DNA from 3 places in the Pseudomonas maumuensis genome. Region 1 is predicted to be linked to each of the others. Evidence: predicted binding sites of a transcription regulator. Region 1 holds the regulator's gene; each other region holds the start of a gene.
The links. Region 1 encodes sigma-54, which starts transcription at its own class of promoters, with help from an activator protein. Its sites were predicted from a motif close to ANTGGCATNNANNTTGCTNT; they were not measured.
Positions count from the first base shown of each region.

Region 2: a site for sigma-54 is predicted at 1,932-1,951, ahead of glnA (type I glutamate--ammonia ligase). Genes of this name have one in related genera too.
Region 3: a site for sigma-54 is predicted at 2,060-2,079, ahead of nirB (nitrite reductase large subunit NirB). Genes of this name have one in related genera too.

Region 1 covers NZ_CP077077.1:1,133,728-1,137,902, reverse strand. The annotation lists gene lptA (lipopolysaccharide transport periplasmic protein LptA) at 1-300, shown strand, start outside; gene lptB (LPS export ABC transporter ATP-binding protein) at 301-1,026, shown strand; gene KSS90_RS05290 (RNA polymerase factor sigma-54) at 1,201-2,697, shown strand; gene hpf (ribosome hibernation-promoting factor, HPF/YfiA family) at 2,776-3,084, shown strand; gene ptsN (PTS IIA-like nitrogen regulatory protein PtsN) at 3,097-3,561, shown strand; gene rapZ (RNase adapter RapZ) at 3,564-4,175, shown strand, end outside.
Region 2 covers NZ_CP077077.1:5,286,255-5,290,429, reverse strand. The annotation lists gene aroQ (gamma subclass chorismate mutase AroQ) at 1-281, opposite strand, end outside; gene glnA (type I glutamate--ammonia ligase) at 428-1,834, opposite strand; gene thiI (tRNA uracil 4-sulfurtransferase ThiI) at 2,289-3,743, shown strand; gene typA (translational GTPase TypA) at 3,872-4,175, shown strand, end outside.
Region 3 covers NZ_CP077077.1:4,560,791-4,564,965, reverse strand. The annotation lists gene nirB (nitrite reductase large subunit NirB) at 1-1,929, opposite strand, end outside; gene KSS90_RS20385 (bifunctional nitrate reductase/sulfite reductase flavoprotein subunit alpha) at 2,237-4,175, opposite strand, start outside.

The sequences.
Region 1 (4,175 bases):
AACGGCGATATCGACGTGGTCACCTCGGTGGGCAACCTGGCCTACTTCGAGCAGCAGCAGAGCGCCGCCAAGCCCGACAAGATGAAAGGCTGGGCCGTGACCATCCAGTACCAGGCGCAGAAAGACGTGGTGATCCTCACCGACCGCGCCAAGGTCGAGAACGAAGGCAACACCACCGAAGGCGAGAAGATCGTCTACAACACCAAGACCCAGGTGGCTACCGCCGGGCGCGGTGGCAACGTGACTGCACCGCGTCAGCGTATCGACATGGTCATTCAACCGAAGAAAAAGGCCGAGTAAATGGCAACCCTCAAAGCCCAGCACCTGGCCAAGAGCTACAAGGGCAGGCAAGTCGTGCGCGACGTCAGCCTGTCCATCGACAGCGGCCAGATCGTCGGCCTGCTCGGCCCCAACGGCGCCGGCAAGACCACCTGCTTCTACATGATCGTCGGCCTGGTCCAGGCCGACCAGGGCCGTGTGCTGATCGACAGCCTCGACGTCAGCCACCAGCCGATGCACGGGCGTGCCCAGGCCGGTATCGGCTACCTGCCGCAGGAAGCCTCGATCTTCCGCAAGCTGTCGGTGGCCGACAACATCATGGCCATCCTCGAGACCCGCAAGGACCTCGACCGCGAAGGCCGGCGCAAAGAGCTGGAAAGCCTACTGCAGGAATTCCACATCAGCCACATCCGCGACAACCTGGGCATGAGCCTGTCCGGTGGCGAACGTCGCCGGGTCGAGATTGCCCGCGCCCTGGCCACCGCACCCAAGTTCATCCTGCTGGACGAACCGTTCGCCGGTGTCGACCCGATTTCCGTCGGCGACATCAAGCAGATCATCCACCACCTCAAGAACAAGGGCATCGGCGTACTGATCACCGACCACAACGTTCGCGAGACCCTGGACATCTGCGAGACGGCCTACATCGTCAACGATGGCCAGCTGATCGCCGAAGGCGATGCCGAGACCATCCTGGCCAACCAGTTGGTCAAGGAAGTTTACCTGGGGCACGAGTTCCGACTCTGACCGCAGGCCTGCCCGGAGCACTGGCGAATGCGCCTGATCGGGGCTTAAGTTGTTACAGTGCTCTAGGCAAACGCTGCAATTTCAGGCATATAACTTGCTTAAAGTCGGCGCCCAAGCGCCCTACGTGTAGTGGATGGCGCATGCGCGCCGGCAACAAGGTATTAAGCCCCAGCCATGAAACCATCGCTCGTCCTAAAAATGGGCCAGCAACTGACGATGACTCCTCAGTTGCAACAGGCCATCCGCCTGCTTCAGCTCTCCACCCTGGACCTCCAGCAGGAAATCCAGGAAGCGCTGGAGTCCAACCCGATGCTCGAACGTCAGGAAGACGGCGAAGACTTCGACAACAGCGACCCCATGGCGGACAACGCCGAGAACAAACCGGTCGCCGAAGTCCAGGACAACAGCTTCCAGGAAACCTCCAGCAGCACTGCGGAGAACCTGGAGGACGGCGAGTGGGCCGAGCGGATCCCCAACGAGTTGCCGGTCGACACCGCCTGGGAAGACATCTACCAGACCAGCGCCAGCAGCCTGCCCAGCAACGATGACGACGAATGGGACTTCACCACCCGTACGTCGGTGGGCGAGAGCCTGCAAAGCCACCTGCTGTGGCAACTGAACCTGGCGCCGATGTCCGACACCGACCGCCTGATCGCCGTCACCCTGATCGACAGCATCAACGCCCAGGGCTACCTGGAAGACACCCTCGAAGAAATCTGCGCAGGCTTCGATCCGGAGCTCGATATCGAGCTGGACGAAGTCGAAGCAGTCCTGCATCGCATCCAGCAGTTCGAGCCTGCCGGCATTGGCGCCCGCACCCTCGGCGAATGCCTGCTGCTGCAACTGCGCCAGCTGCCGGCCTCGACACCCTGGATGAGCGAGGCACAGCGCCTGGTCACCGACTTCATCGACCTGCTCGGCAGCCGCGACTACAGCCAGCTGATGCGCCGCATGAAGCTCAAGGAAGACGAGCTGCGCCAGGTCATCGAACTGGTGCAGAGCCTCAACCCGCGCCCAGGTTCGCAGATCGAGTCCAGCGAACCCGAATACGTCGTGCCCGATGTCATCGTGCGCAAGGACAGCGAGCGCTGGCTAGTCGAGCTCAATCAAGAGGCCGTGCCGCGCCTGCGCGTCAACCCGCAGTACGCCGGCTTCGTCCGCCGTGCCGACACCAGCGCCGACAACACCTTCATGCGCAACCAGCTGCAGGAAGCGCGCTGGTTCATCAAGAGCCTGCAGAGCCGCAACGAGACGCTGATGAAAGTGGCGACGCAAATCGTCGAGCATCAGCGTGGCTTCCTCGACCATGGTGACGAGGCCATGAAGCCGCTGGTCCTGCATGACATCGCCGAAGCGGTGGGCATGCACGAATCGACCATTTCCCGGGTGACCACGCAGAAATACATGCACACCCCGCGCGGCATCTACGAACTGAAATACTTTTTCTCGAGCCACGTGAGCACCGCCGAAGGCGGCGAATGCTCGTCCACGGCAATCCGTGCGATCATCAAGAAACTGGTGGCGGCGGAAAATCAGAAAAAGCCATTGAGTGACAGCAAGATCGCTGGTTTACTGGAGGCACAAGGCATCCAGGTAGCCCGTCGCACCGTCGCCAAGTATCGCGAGTCATTGGGGATCGCCCCTTCGAGCGAGCGCAAGCGGCTGATGTAGCCCCCGGATGTGCCACAGCGTTTCAGTGGCAGGTGCAACACCTGCCTCTTTATGCACGGGCAACAAAGGAGAAGCTGTATGCAAGTCAACATCAGTGGACAGCATGTAGAAGTCACCCAACCACTGCGCGATTACGTGCTTGAGAAGCTCGCCCGCGTGGAGGGTCATTTCGACAAGATCACCAACGTGACGGTGATCATGAAAGTCGAGAAGCTTCAGCAGAAGATCGAAGCCACACTCCAGATTCCCGGCGGTGAGGTGGTTGCTAACGCCGAACACCAAGACATGTATGCAGCGATCGACGCCTTGGCCGACAAGCTCGACCGCCAACTGAAAAAACACAAGGAAAAACAGCAAAGCCTGCTGCAAGGCGCAGCCGCCCGCTGATCCCCCTCATCCATGATCCGACTTGAAACCATCCTGACCCCCGGCCGTTCCCTTGTGAACGTGCCGGGCGGCAGCAAGAAGCGCGCCCTGGAAAAGGTCGCCAACCTGATCGCCGAGCAAGTACCCGAGCTGGAGATGCAAGACGTCTTCGACAAGCTCATCGCTCGGGAAAAACTGGGCTCCACCGGTTTCGGCAATGGCATCGCCATTCCCCACTGCCGGCTTGTGGGCTGCACCGCGCCAGTGAGTGCCCTGCTGCACCTGGATGCCCCCATCGATTACGATGCCATCGATGGCGCCCCGGTCGACCTGCTGTTCGTCCTGCTGGTCCCGGAAGCCGCCACTGATGCCCACCTTGAACTGCTGCGCCAGATCGCCAGCATGCTCGACCGCGAGGAGGTGCGTAAGCGCCTGCGTGCTGCCGCCAGCAACGAAGCGCTCTACCAGGTGGTTCTGGACGTGCAGAACGAGGGCTGAACATGCGCCTGATCATCGTCAGCGGACGCTCCGGCTCCGGTAAGAGCACCGCCCTCGACGTGCTGGAAGACAACGGCTACTACTGCATCGACAACCTGCCCGCCGGGCTGCTACCGCAGTTGGCGGAAAACGCCTTGATCAACACGGAGCTGTTGCAACCCAAGGTTGCAGTCTCGATCGATGCACGCAACTTGCCTAGCCATTTGTCTCGCTTCCCACAGTTGCTGGAAGAGGCACGCGCCCGGCATATCCAGTGCGATGTGTTGTACCTGGACGCCGACGAAGACACCCTGCTCAAGCGGTTTTCGGAAACCCGCCGCCGCCACCCGCTGACCAACGACAGTCGCTCGCTGGCTGAAGCAATCCGGGTGGAGAGCGAGCTGTTGGGGCCGATCGCCGACCTTGCCGACCTGAAGATCGACACCACCAACCTGAACCTGTACCAGTTGCGTGACTCGATCAAGTTGCGCCTGCTCAATCAGCCCGAACCCGGTACCGCGTTTCTGGTGGAATCGTTCGGCTTCAAGCGCGGCATGCCGGTGGACGCCGACCTGGTGTTCGATGTACGTTGCCTACCCAATCCGTACTGGAAGCCGGAACTTCGCGACCATTCA
Region 2 (4,175 bases), 1.6 Mb from region 1:
TTGCTGGCCTCGATCTGGTCGGCGAAGAACGCTTCGGCGCGTGCCGGGTCCAGCTGGAAAGCGCTTGCGGCCTGGCGCGCGCTGGCCAGTACCTGATGCTCGCGGTCAACGGCCTGCACCGGCTGCCCTCGGTCCCATTTGTGCAGCGCGACGGCTTCGGCAAGGTCAAGGCGACGTTCGATGGTGTCGAGCAAGGTGTCGAGGTCTGAAGGGGGCGGTGGCGCAGTGTTGCAGCCGGATAGGGCGAGGCAGCAGGTGAGGGCGAGGCGGGTGGTACGCATGGTGATCTCCTGGGTTGATGGAGAACCGAGTGTCGCAGTGCCGCCAGATACGGCTGTAGGGTTAGTCCGATGATGCCGATGCAAAAATGGAAACGGCCTCCCGAAGGAGGCCGTCCTGATTTCATCGACGCAAAGCGCCGATCCGATCAGCAGCTGTAGTACAGCTCGTATTCCAGCGGATGCACGAAGGTGCGGACCTTGATCTCTTCTTCGCTCTTAAGCTCGATGAAGGCATCGATGAAGTCGTCGGAGAACACGCCGCCCTTGGTCAGGAACGCACGGCCTTTGTCCAGCTCTTCCAGGGCTTCCTTCAGGCTGCCACAGACTTGCGGGATTTCCTTGGCCTCTTCAGGCGGCAGGTCGTACAGGTTCTTGTCGGCGGCATCGCCTGGGTGGATCTTGTTCTGGATGCCGTCCAGGCCTGCCATCAGCAGGGCCGCGAAGGCCAAGTACGGGTTGGCCGATGGGTCCGGGAAGCGTGCTTCGATACGGCGGGCTTTCGGGCTGCCGACGTAAGGAATACGGATCGAGGCGGAACGGTTGCGCGCCGAGTAGGCCAGCATCACCGGAGCTTCGAAGCCTGGGACCAGACGCTTGTAGGAGTTGGTCGACGGGTTGGTGAAGCCGTTCAGGGCCTTGCCGTGCTTGATGATGCCGCCGATGAAGTACAGGGCAGTATCGGACAGGCCGGCGTAGCCTTCGCCGGAGAAGGTGTTCTTGCCGTCTTTCCAGATCGACATATGCACGTGCATGCCCGAACCGTTGTCGCCGTACAGCGGCTTGGGCATGAAGGTGGCGGTACGGCCGTAGGCGTCGGCAACGTTATGCACGACGTACTTCAGGGCCTGTACTTCGTCAGCCTTCTTGACCAGGGTGTTGAACTTGACGCCGATTTCGTTCTGGCCGGCAGTCGCCACTTCGTGGTGGTGAACTTCGACGGTCTGGCCCATTTCTTCCAGGGCGTTGCACATGGCGGTGCGGATTTCGTGGTCGTGGTCGAACGGCGGAACCGGGAAGTAGCCGCCTTTGACGCCCGGACGGTGGCCTTTGTTGCCGCCTTCCACGTCAGCGCCGGTCATCCACGAGCCTTGCTCGGAGAAGATCTTGAACATCGAACCGGAGATGTCCGACTGGAACTTCACTTCGTCGAAGATGAAGAACTCAGGCTCTGGGCCTGCGAACACGGTGTCACCGATGCCGGTGCTCTTCAGGTACTCTTCGGCGCGCTTGGCGATGGCGCGTGGGTCGCGATCGTAGCCTTGCATGCTCGACGGGTCGACGATGTCGCAGGTGATGATCAGGGTCGGCTCTTCGGTGAACGGGTCGAGCACAGCGGTGTCGTCGACCGGCATCAGGATCATGTCCGAGGCTTCGATGCCTTTCCAGCCAGCGATGGAGGAACCGTCGAACATCTTGCCGACTTCGAAGAAGTCTTCGTCCAGGCCATCGCGCGCCGGCATGGTCACGTGATGCTGAATGCCTTTGGTGTCCGTGAAACGCAGATCAATCCACTTGACGTCATGATCTTTGATGAGTTGAACCGACTTCGACATGTTGTCCTCCGGATGGTCTAGGGCGCAGTTGGCCGCTGCCCTGGAAAAAGGGTGTCGCTGGGCGCGGATAGTCGGCCAAGCTTACCTGCCTCACAAGGGAGCAAATTGCATGCCAGTGCCCGAAAATGGCCAAGCTGGAATAAAAAAGGGCGTTGGCGGGTATTTGGCCTGAGGTCGAGCAATAACAATGCACTCTTTAGAGGCGGATCTCCGCGCGTGCGCACCAATATGGTGCGCTAAATTGCTGCCGCAGTTCCCTTAAAGTGCCTCATCGCCGACAAGCCGGCCCCCTCACTAGATTGCATACCCCTGTGGGAGCCGGCTTGCCGGCGATGAGGACGGTGCAGGCGATATAAATCCAAGCCTCTGTACAAAAGTTGCTCAAAAGCTGAGCAATTTCCGCTATAATTCGCGCCCCTCATTTTCGGTAGGCCCTGGGCGCGCTGTTAAACCAATGAAACTTATCGTCAAAGTCTTCCCAGAAATCACCATCAAGAGCCGGCCGGTGCGCAAGCGCTTCATCCGCCAGCTCGCCAAGAACATCCGCAACGTGCTCAAGGACCTTGATCCCGAGCTCGCGGTCGATGGTGTCTGGGACAATCTCGAGGTGGTCACCCGCGTCGAGGACGAAAGGATCCAGCGCGAGATGATCGAGCGCCTCACCTGCACGCCGGGTATCACCCACTTCCTGCAGGTCGAGGAGTATCCCCTGGGCGACTTCGATGACATCGTCGCCAAGTGCAAGCACCACTTCGGTCACCTGCTGGCCGGCAAGCACTTCGCCGTACGTTGCAAGCGCGGCGGCCACCACGACTTCACCTCGATGGACGTCGACCGCTACGTTGGCAGCCAGTTGCGCCAGCAGTGCGGCGCCGCCGGCATCGAGCTGAAGAAGCCGGAAGTCCTGGTGCGCATCGAGATCCGCGACCAGCGCCTGTACGTGATCCACAACCAGCACGACGGCATCGGCGGCTACCCGCTGGGCGCCCTGGAGCAGACCCTGGTACTGATGTCCGGTGGTTTCGACTCCACCGTGGCGGCCTACCAGATGATGCGTCGTGGCCTGATGACCCATTTCTGCTTCTTCAACCTAGGCGGCCGTGCCCACGAGCTGGGGGTGATGGAAGTGGCCCACTTCCTGTGGAAGAAGTACGGCAGCAGCCAGCGCGTGCTGTTCATCAGCGTGCCGTTCGAGGAAGTGGTCGGCGAGATCCTCAACAAGGTCGACAACAGCTACATGGGCGTCACCCTCAAGCGCATGATGCTGCGCGGCGCCGCGCACATGGCCGACCGTCTGCAGATCGATGCGCTGGTCACTGGCGAAGCGATCTCCCAGGTGTCGAGCCAGACCTTGCCGAACCTGTCGATCATCGACTCGGCCACCGACAAGCTGGTGCTGCGCCCCCTGCTGGCCAGCCACAAGCAGGACATCATCGACCAGGCCACCGAAATCGGTACCGCCGACTTCGCCAAGCACATGCCCGAATATTGCGGCGTGATCTCGGTGAACCCGACTACCCATGCCAAGCGTCACCGCATGGAGCACGAAGAGAAGCAGTTCGACATGGCCGTGCTGGAGCGCGCCCTGGAGCGTGCCAAGTTCATCTCCATCGACCATGTGATCGACGAGTTGGGCAAGGACATCGAAATCGAGGAAGTGGCCGAGGCGCTGCCAGGCCAGATCGTCATCGACATTCGTCACCCCGATGCCCAGGAAGACGAACCTCTGGTGCTGGAAGGCATCGAAGTTCAGGCCATGCCGTTCTACGCCATCAACAGCAAGTTCAAGCACCTGGACCCCACGCGCCAGTACTTGCTGTATTGCGACAAGGGTGTGATGAGCCGTCTGCACGCACACCACCTGCTCAGTGAGGGACATGCCAATGTGCGTGTTTATCGTCCGACATAAGACGCCAGGGCTGTATGGCGGCAGCATCCGCCATCGCCCTCCCGACCACCGGGCCCGCTGAGCCGTAAACCGTACATATTGGCCGCCTACACTGGGCGGCAACCGAATCCTCTGATCGAGATACAGTTGTGATCGAAAATCTGCGTAACATCGCCATCATCGCCCACGTTGACCATGGTAAAACCACCCTGGTCGACAAACTCCTGCGCCAGTCCGGCACCCTGGAGCGTAACGAGCTCAACGACGAGCGCGTCATGGACTCCAACGACCAGGAAAAAGAGCGCGGCATTACCATCCTGGCGAAAAACACCGCCATCAACTGGAACGGCTACCACATCAACATCGTCGACACCCCCGGCCACGCCGACTTCGGTGGCGAGGTTGAGCGTGTAATGTCGATGGTCGACTCCGTGCTGCTGCTGGTCGACGCCC
Region 3 (4,175 bases), 2.3 Mb from region 1:
CACCGTGCGCGTCGACTTGCCGTAGGCGTGCCCGGTCTCGAAGCCAGCGGCGATCAGCTCGCCCCAGATCAACGGCAGCTCGTGCAACTGGGCACCGAACAGGTCGATGCGCTGGCCGCCGGTGATCTTGGTATAGAGGTCGTACTTCTTTGCCACCTGGCCGATCACGATGAGTTTTTCCGGAGTGATCTCGCCACCAGGAATGCGCGGCACCACCGAGTAGGTGCCGTTTTTCTGCATGTTGGCCATGAAGGTGTCGTTGGTATCCTGCAGCGGCACCAGCGTCGGGTCCATGATCGGCTGGTTCCAGCACGAGGCGAGGATATTGCCCACCGCCGGCTTGCAGATGGCGCAACCCACGTGGCCTTTGCCATGGCGTTCGAGCAGCTCGCTGAAGGTGCGGATGCCCTCGACCCGCACCAGCCCGTAGAGCTCCTGGCGGGTGTAGGCGAAGTGTTCGCAGAGGCTCTTGTCGACGCTCACGCCGCGAGCGGTGAGTTCGTGCTCGAACACCTGCTTGAGCAGCGCCGCGCAGCCGCCGCAACCCGTGGCGGCCTTGGTGCAGCCCTTGAGTGCGGCGAGGTCGCCACAGCCGTTGTCGATGGCGGCGCATACCGCGCCCTTGCTGACGTTGTGGCACGAGCAGATGGTCGCGCTGTCGGGCAAGGCATCGGCGCCCAGCGCCGGCGCGCCGCTGCCCTGGGGCAGAATCAGCGCGGCCGGGTCGGCCGGTAGCTTGATACCGTTCTGGGCGTATTGCAGCAGGGTGTCGTAGTAGCTGTTGTCGCCCACCAGCACCGCGCCAAGTACGCGCTTGCCGCTGGCATCGACCACCAGACGCCGGTACGAGGCCGTGGCCTCGTCGATGAAGCGGTAGCTGCGCGCCCCCGGCGTGACGCCCTGGGCATCGCCGATGGAGCCGACGTCCACGCCCAGCAGCTTGAGCTTGGTCGACATGTCGGCGCCGCTGAACTCGCTCGCCGACTCGCCCATCACCAGGGCCGCCAGGTTACGCGCCATGGCGTAGCCCGGGGCGACCAGGCCGAACACACTGCCGTTCCACGAAGCGCATTCGCCAATGGCGAAGATGCACGGGTCGCTGGAGCGGCACTGGCCGTCGATCACCACGCCGCCGCGGGGGGCGATCTCCAGGCCGCAGGCGCGGCCCAGGGCGTCCTGCGGGCGGATGCCGGCGGAGAACACGATCAGATCGGTTTCCAGGTGTTCGCCGCCGTCGAAGTTCATGCGGTAGCGGTAGTGCTCGCCGGCGCTGATCGACTGGGTGGCGCGGGCCAGATGCACGCCCACGTCCAGCATCTCGATGCGCGCCTTGAGCGCCGCGCCGCCCTCGGCATCCAGCTGGACCGGCATCAGCCTTGGTGCGAACTCCACCACATGCGCTTCCAGTCCTAGCGACTTGAGGGCGTTGGCGGCCTCGAGGCCGAGCAGGCCGCCACCGACCACCACGCCACGGCGGGCGCTGCCGGCGGCGGCGCGGATCGCATCGAGGTCGTCGAGAGTGCGATAGACCAGTTGCGCATTGCCGCTGGCCCCTTCGATGGACGGCACGAACGGATAGGAGCCGGTGGCCAGGATCAACTGGTCGTAGCCGACGCGGCCTTCGGCGGTGATCACTTCCTGGCGTTCGCGATCGATGGCCAGTACCGCCTCGCCCAGGTGCAGGTGTACGCCGTTGCTTGAGTAATAATCGCGGTCGCACAAGGCCAGGGTTTCGGCGCAACTGCCGGTGAAGTATTCCGAGAGGTGTACCCGGTCGTAGGCGCGCTGGCGCTCCTCGCCGAACACATGCAGCTCGAAGCGCGCGCTGGCGCCGCGCTCTATCAGCTGTTCGACGCAGTGATGGCCGACCATGCCGTTGCCGACGATGACCAGTCGCGCTCGTTGTGCTTCGTTCGCTGTTGCCTGCATAGCCGATCCTCGATCACGGAAAAACGAAAAAGGCGCCTGGAGCCGAAGCTCCAGGCGCCTTTGCCTGTACTCATCAGTGTGAGGCCCCTGTCGACCGCCGTTGGTCGTTGGGGCTGTTGTACTGCATTGAAAAGCAGGGAGTGTGCCAAGCGGCCACTCAACGGCAGTCCTCACGGGCCTCATCGCCGGCAAGCCGGCTCCCACAGGGCTGCGGACCCATTTGCGGCGTACCCTTGTGGGAGCCGGCTTGCCGGCGATGAGGCCGTTACGTGTACAACGAAGGTGCAAGCCTCACCACCGTGGTGCATCAATACACATCCCGTCGGTAGCGCTTGTCCCGCGCCAACCCCTCGACGAACGCCGCTGCCGCGCCCTCGTCCAGGCCGCCGTGCCGCGCCACGAGCTGGCGCAAGGCCGCGTCCACATCCCGGGCCATGTGCCGGGCATCGCCACACACATACACATGCGCGCCGTCCTGCAACCAGCGCCACAGCTCGGCACCGTGCTCCAGCAGGCGATGCTGCACATAGATCTTCTGCGGCTGGTCCCGCGAGAACGCCGTGCTCAGGCGCACATGCCCGCTGGCTTCCCAGGCCTGCAATTGTTCGCGGTAGTAGAAGTCGCAGGCGGCATGTTGCTCGCCGAAGAACAGCCAGTTGCGCCCCTTGGCCCCGCGTATCTCGCGTTCCTCGAGGAACGCCCGGAAGGGGGCGATACCGGTGCCGGGGCCGATCATCACGACCGGCAGGCCGTCGTCCTCGGGCAGGCGGAAGTGCTTCGAAGGCTGCGCGAAGATCGACACCTCCAAAGCCGTTGCGCGGTCGGCGAGGAAGCTCGAACAGACGCCCTTGCGCTGGCCATGGCGCACGATGGAGACGGTCAGATGCACCTGGCCGGGATGAGCCCGGGGGCTGGAGCTGATCGAGTACAGGCGCGGCTGCAAGGGTTTGAGCAACGACAACCAATTGCCCAGCGGCAAGGCCTGGGGGTGTTCGCGCAGCACGTCGGCCAGCTGGCGGCCCCACAGCCATTCCTTGAGTTCGCCCTTGCATGCTGGCTGCAGCAGGCGTTGCAGGCCGGGGGCGTGCTGGCTGAAGGTTTCGAGCTGCTGGCGGTTGACCTGGGTGATGTCCAGGTGCCGCTCCAGCGCTGTACGCAGAGGCATTGGGCCATGCCCCTCGAGTTCGATCTCGGCCTGACCTTCCAGCTGCATCAGTGTGAGCAGCTCGTCGACCAGGTCCGGGCAATTGCGCGGCCAAACGCCCAGGGCATCGCCGGGTTGATAGCGCAGGTCGCTGCCGGACAGGTCGAAGACCAGCTGTCGAGTTTCCTTGGTTGAACCCAGGCCGCTCAGGAGGCGATTTTCCCGCAGGGTAGCGGGCCAGGGCTGATGTTTGCCGCGGACGGCGACCGGCGCGGCAGGGGCTAGCGGGCCACTGCCAAGCTCGGGCAGCAGGGCATCGAGCCAGGCGCCGAAGGCCGCTTCGCAGTCCGGCTCGCAGTCGACCCGGGCCAGCAGGCGCCGGGCACCCAGCTCGGCCAGGCGTTGATCGAGCTTGCGGCCGAAGCCGCAGAACTGGTCGTAGCTCGAGTCGCCCAGGGCCAGCACGGCGTAGGGCAGGGTGGCGCAACTTGCGCTTTCGTCATCCTGCAGCGCCCGCCAGAACGCGGCGCCGCTGTCCGGCGCATCGCCGTCACCGAAGGTGCTGGCGATCAGCAGCAGGCTGGCGGCGCCCCGCAGTTGGGACGGGCGCACCGCCTCCATGCAACTGAGCGCGACCACCAGCCCGGCGTCGCGCAGGCGCTGGGCGCAGCGTTCGGCGAGGTGCTCGCCATTGCCGGTCTGCGAGGCCCAGAGCACGTGGTGGCGAGGGCCTTCGAGCGCTGTTTGCGGTGCTGGCGCGGGCCGGGCGAACAGGCCGGCCAGCAGGCCGTCGACGAACAGGCGTCGCTCCGGCGCCAGGGGCGCAGTGGGCGGCAGGCAAGGCACGTTCTCGGTGCTGGCCTGGCTCAGTCCGAGCAGGAAACCTTGCAGGTAGTGGCGCTCTTCCTCGGCCAGGACCGGAGCCGGCAAAGCCTCCAGGCCGAGCAGGCGGGACAGGGTGGCGGTGGGCATGGTGATGGGCTCCGGGGGAAGCGTCAGTTCGAGGGCTTCGATGCGCTCGCCGGCGACCCGCTCCAGGGCCACGGCACAGTGCTTGAAGGCCGGCTGCAGCGAGGTCGGGTCCACCGCGTCGCAGGTCACC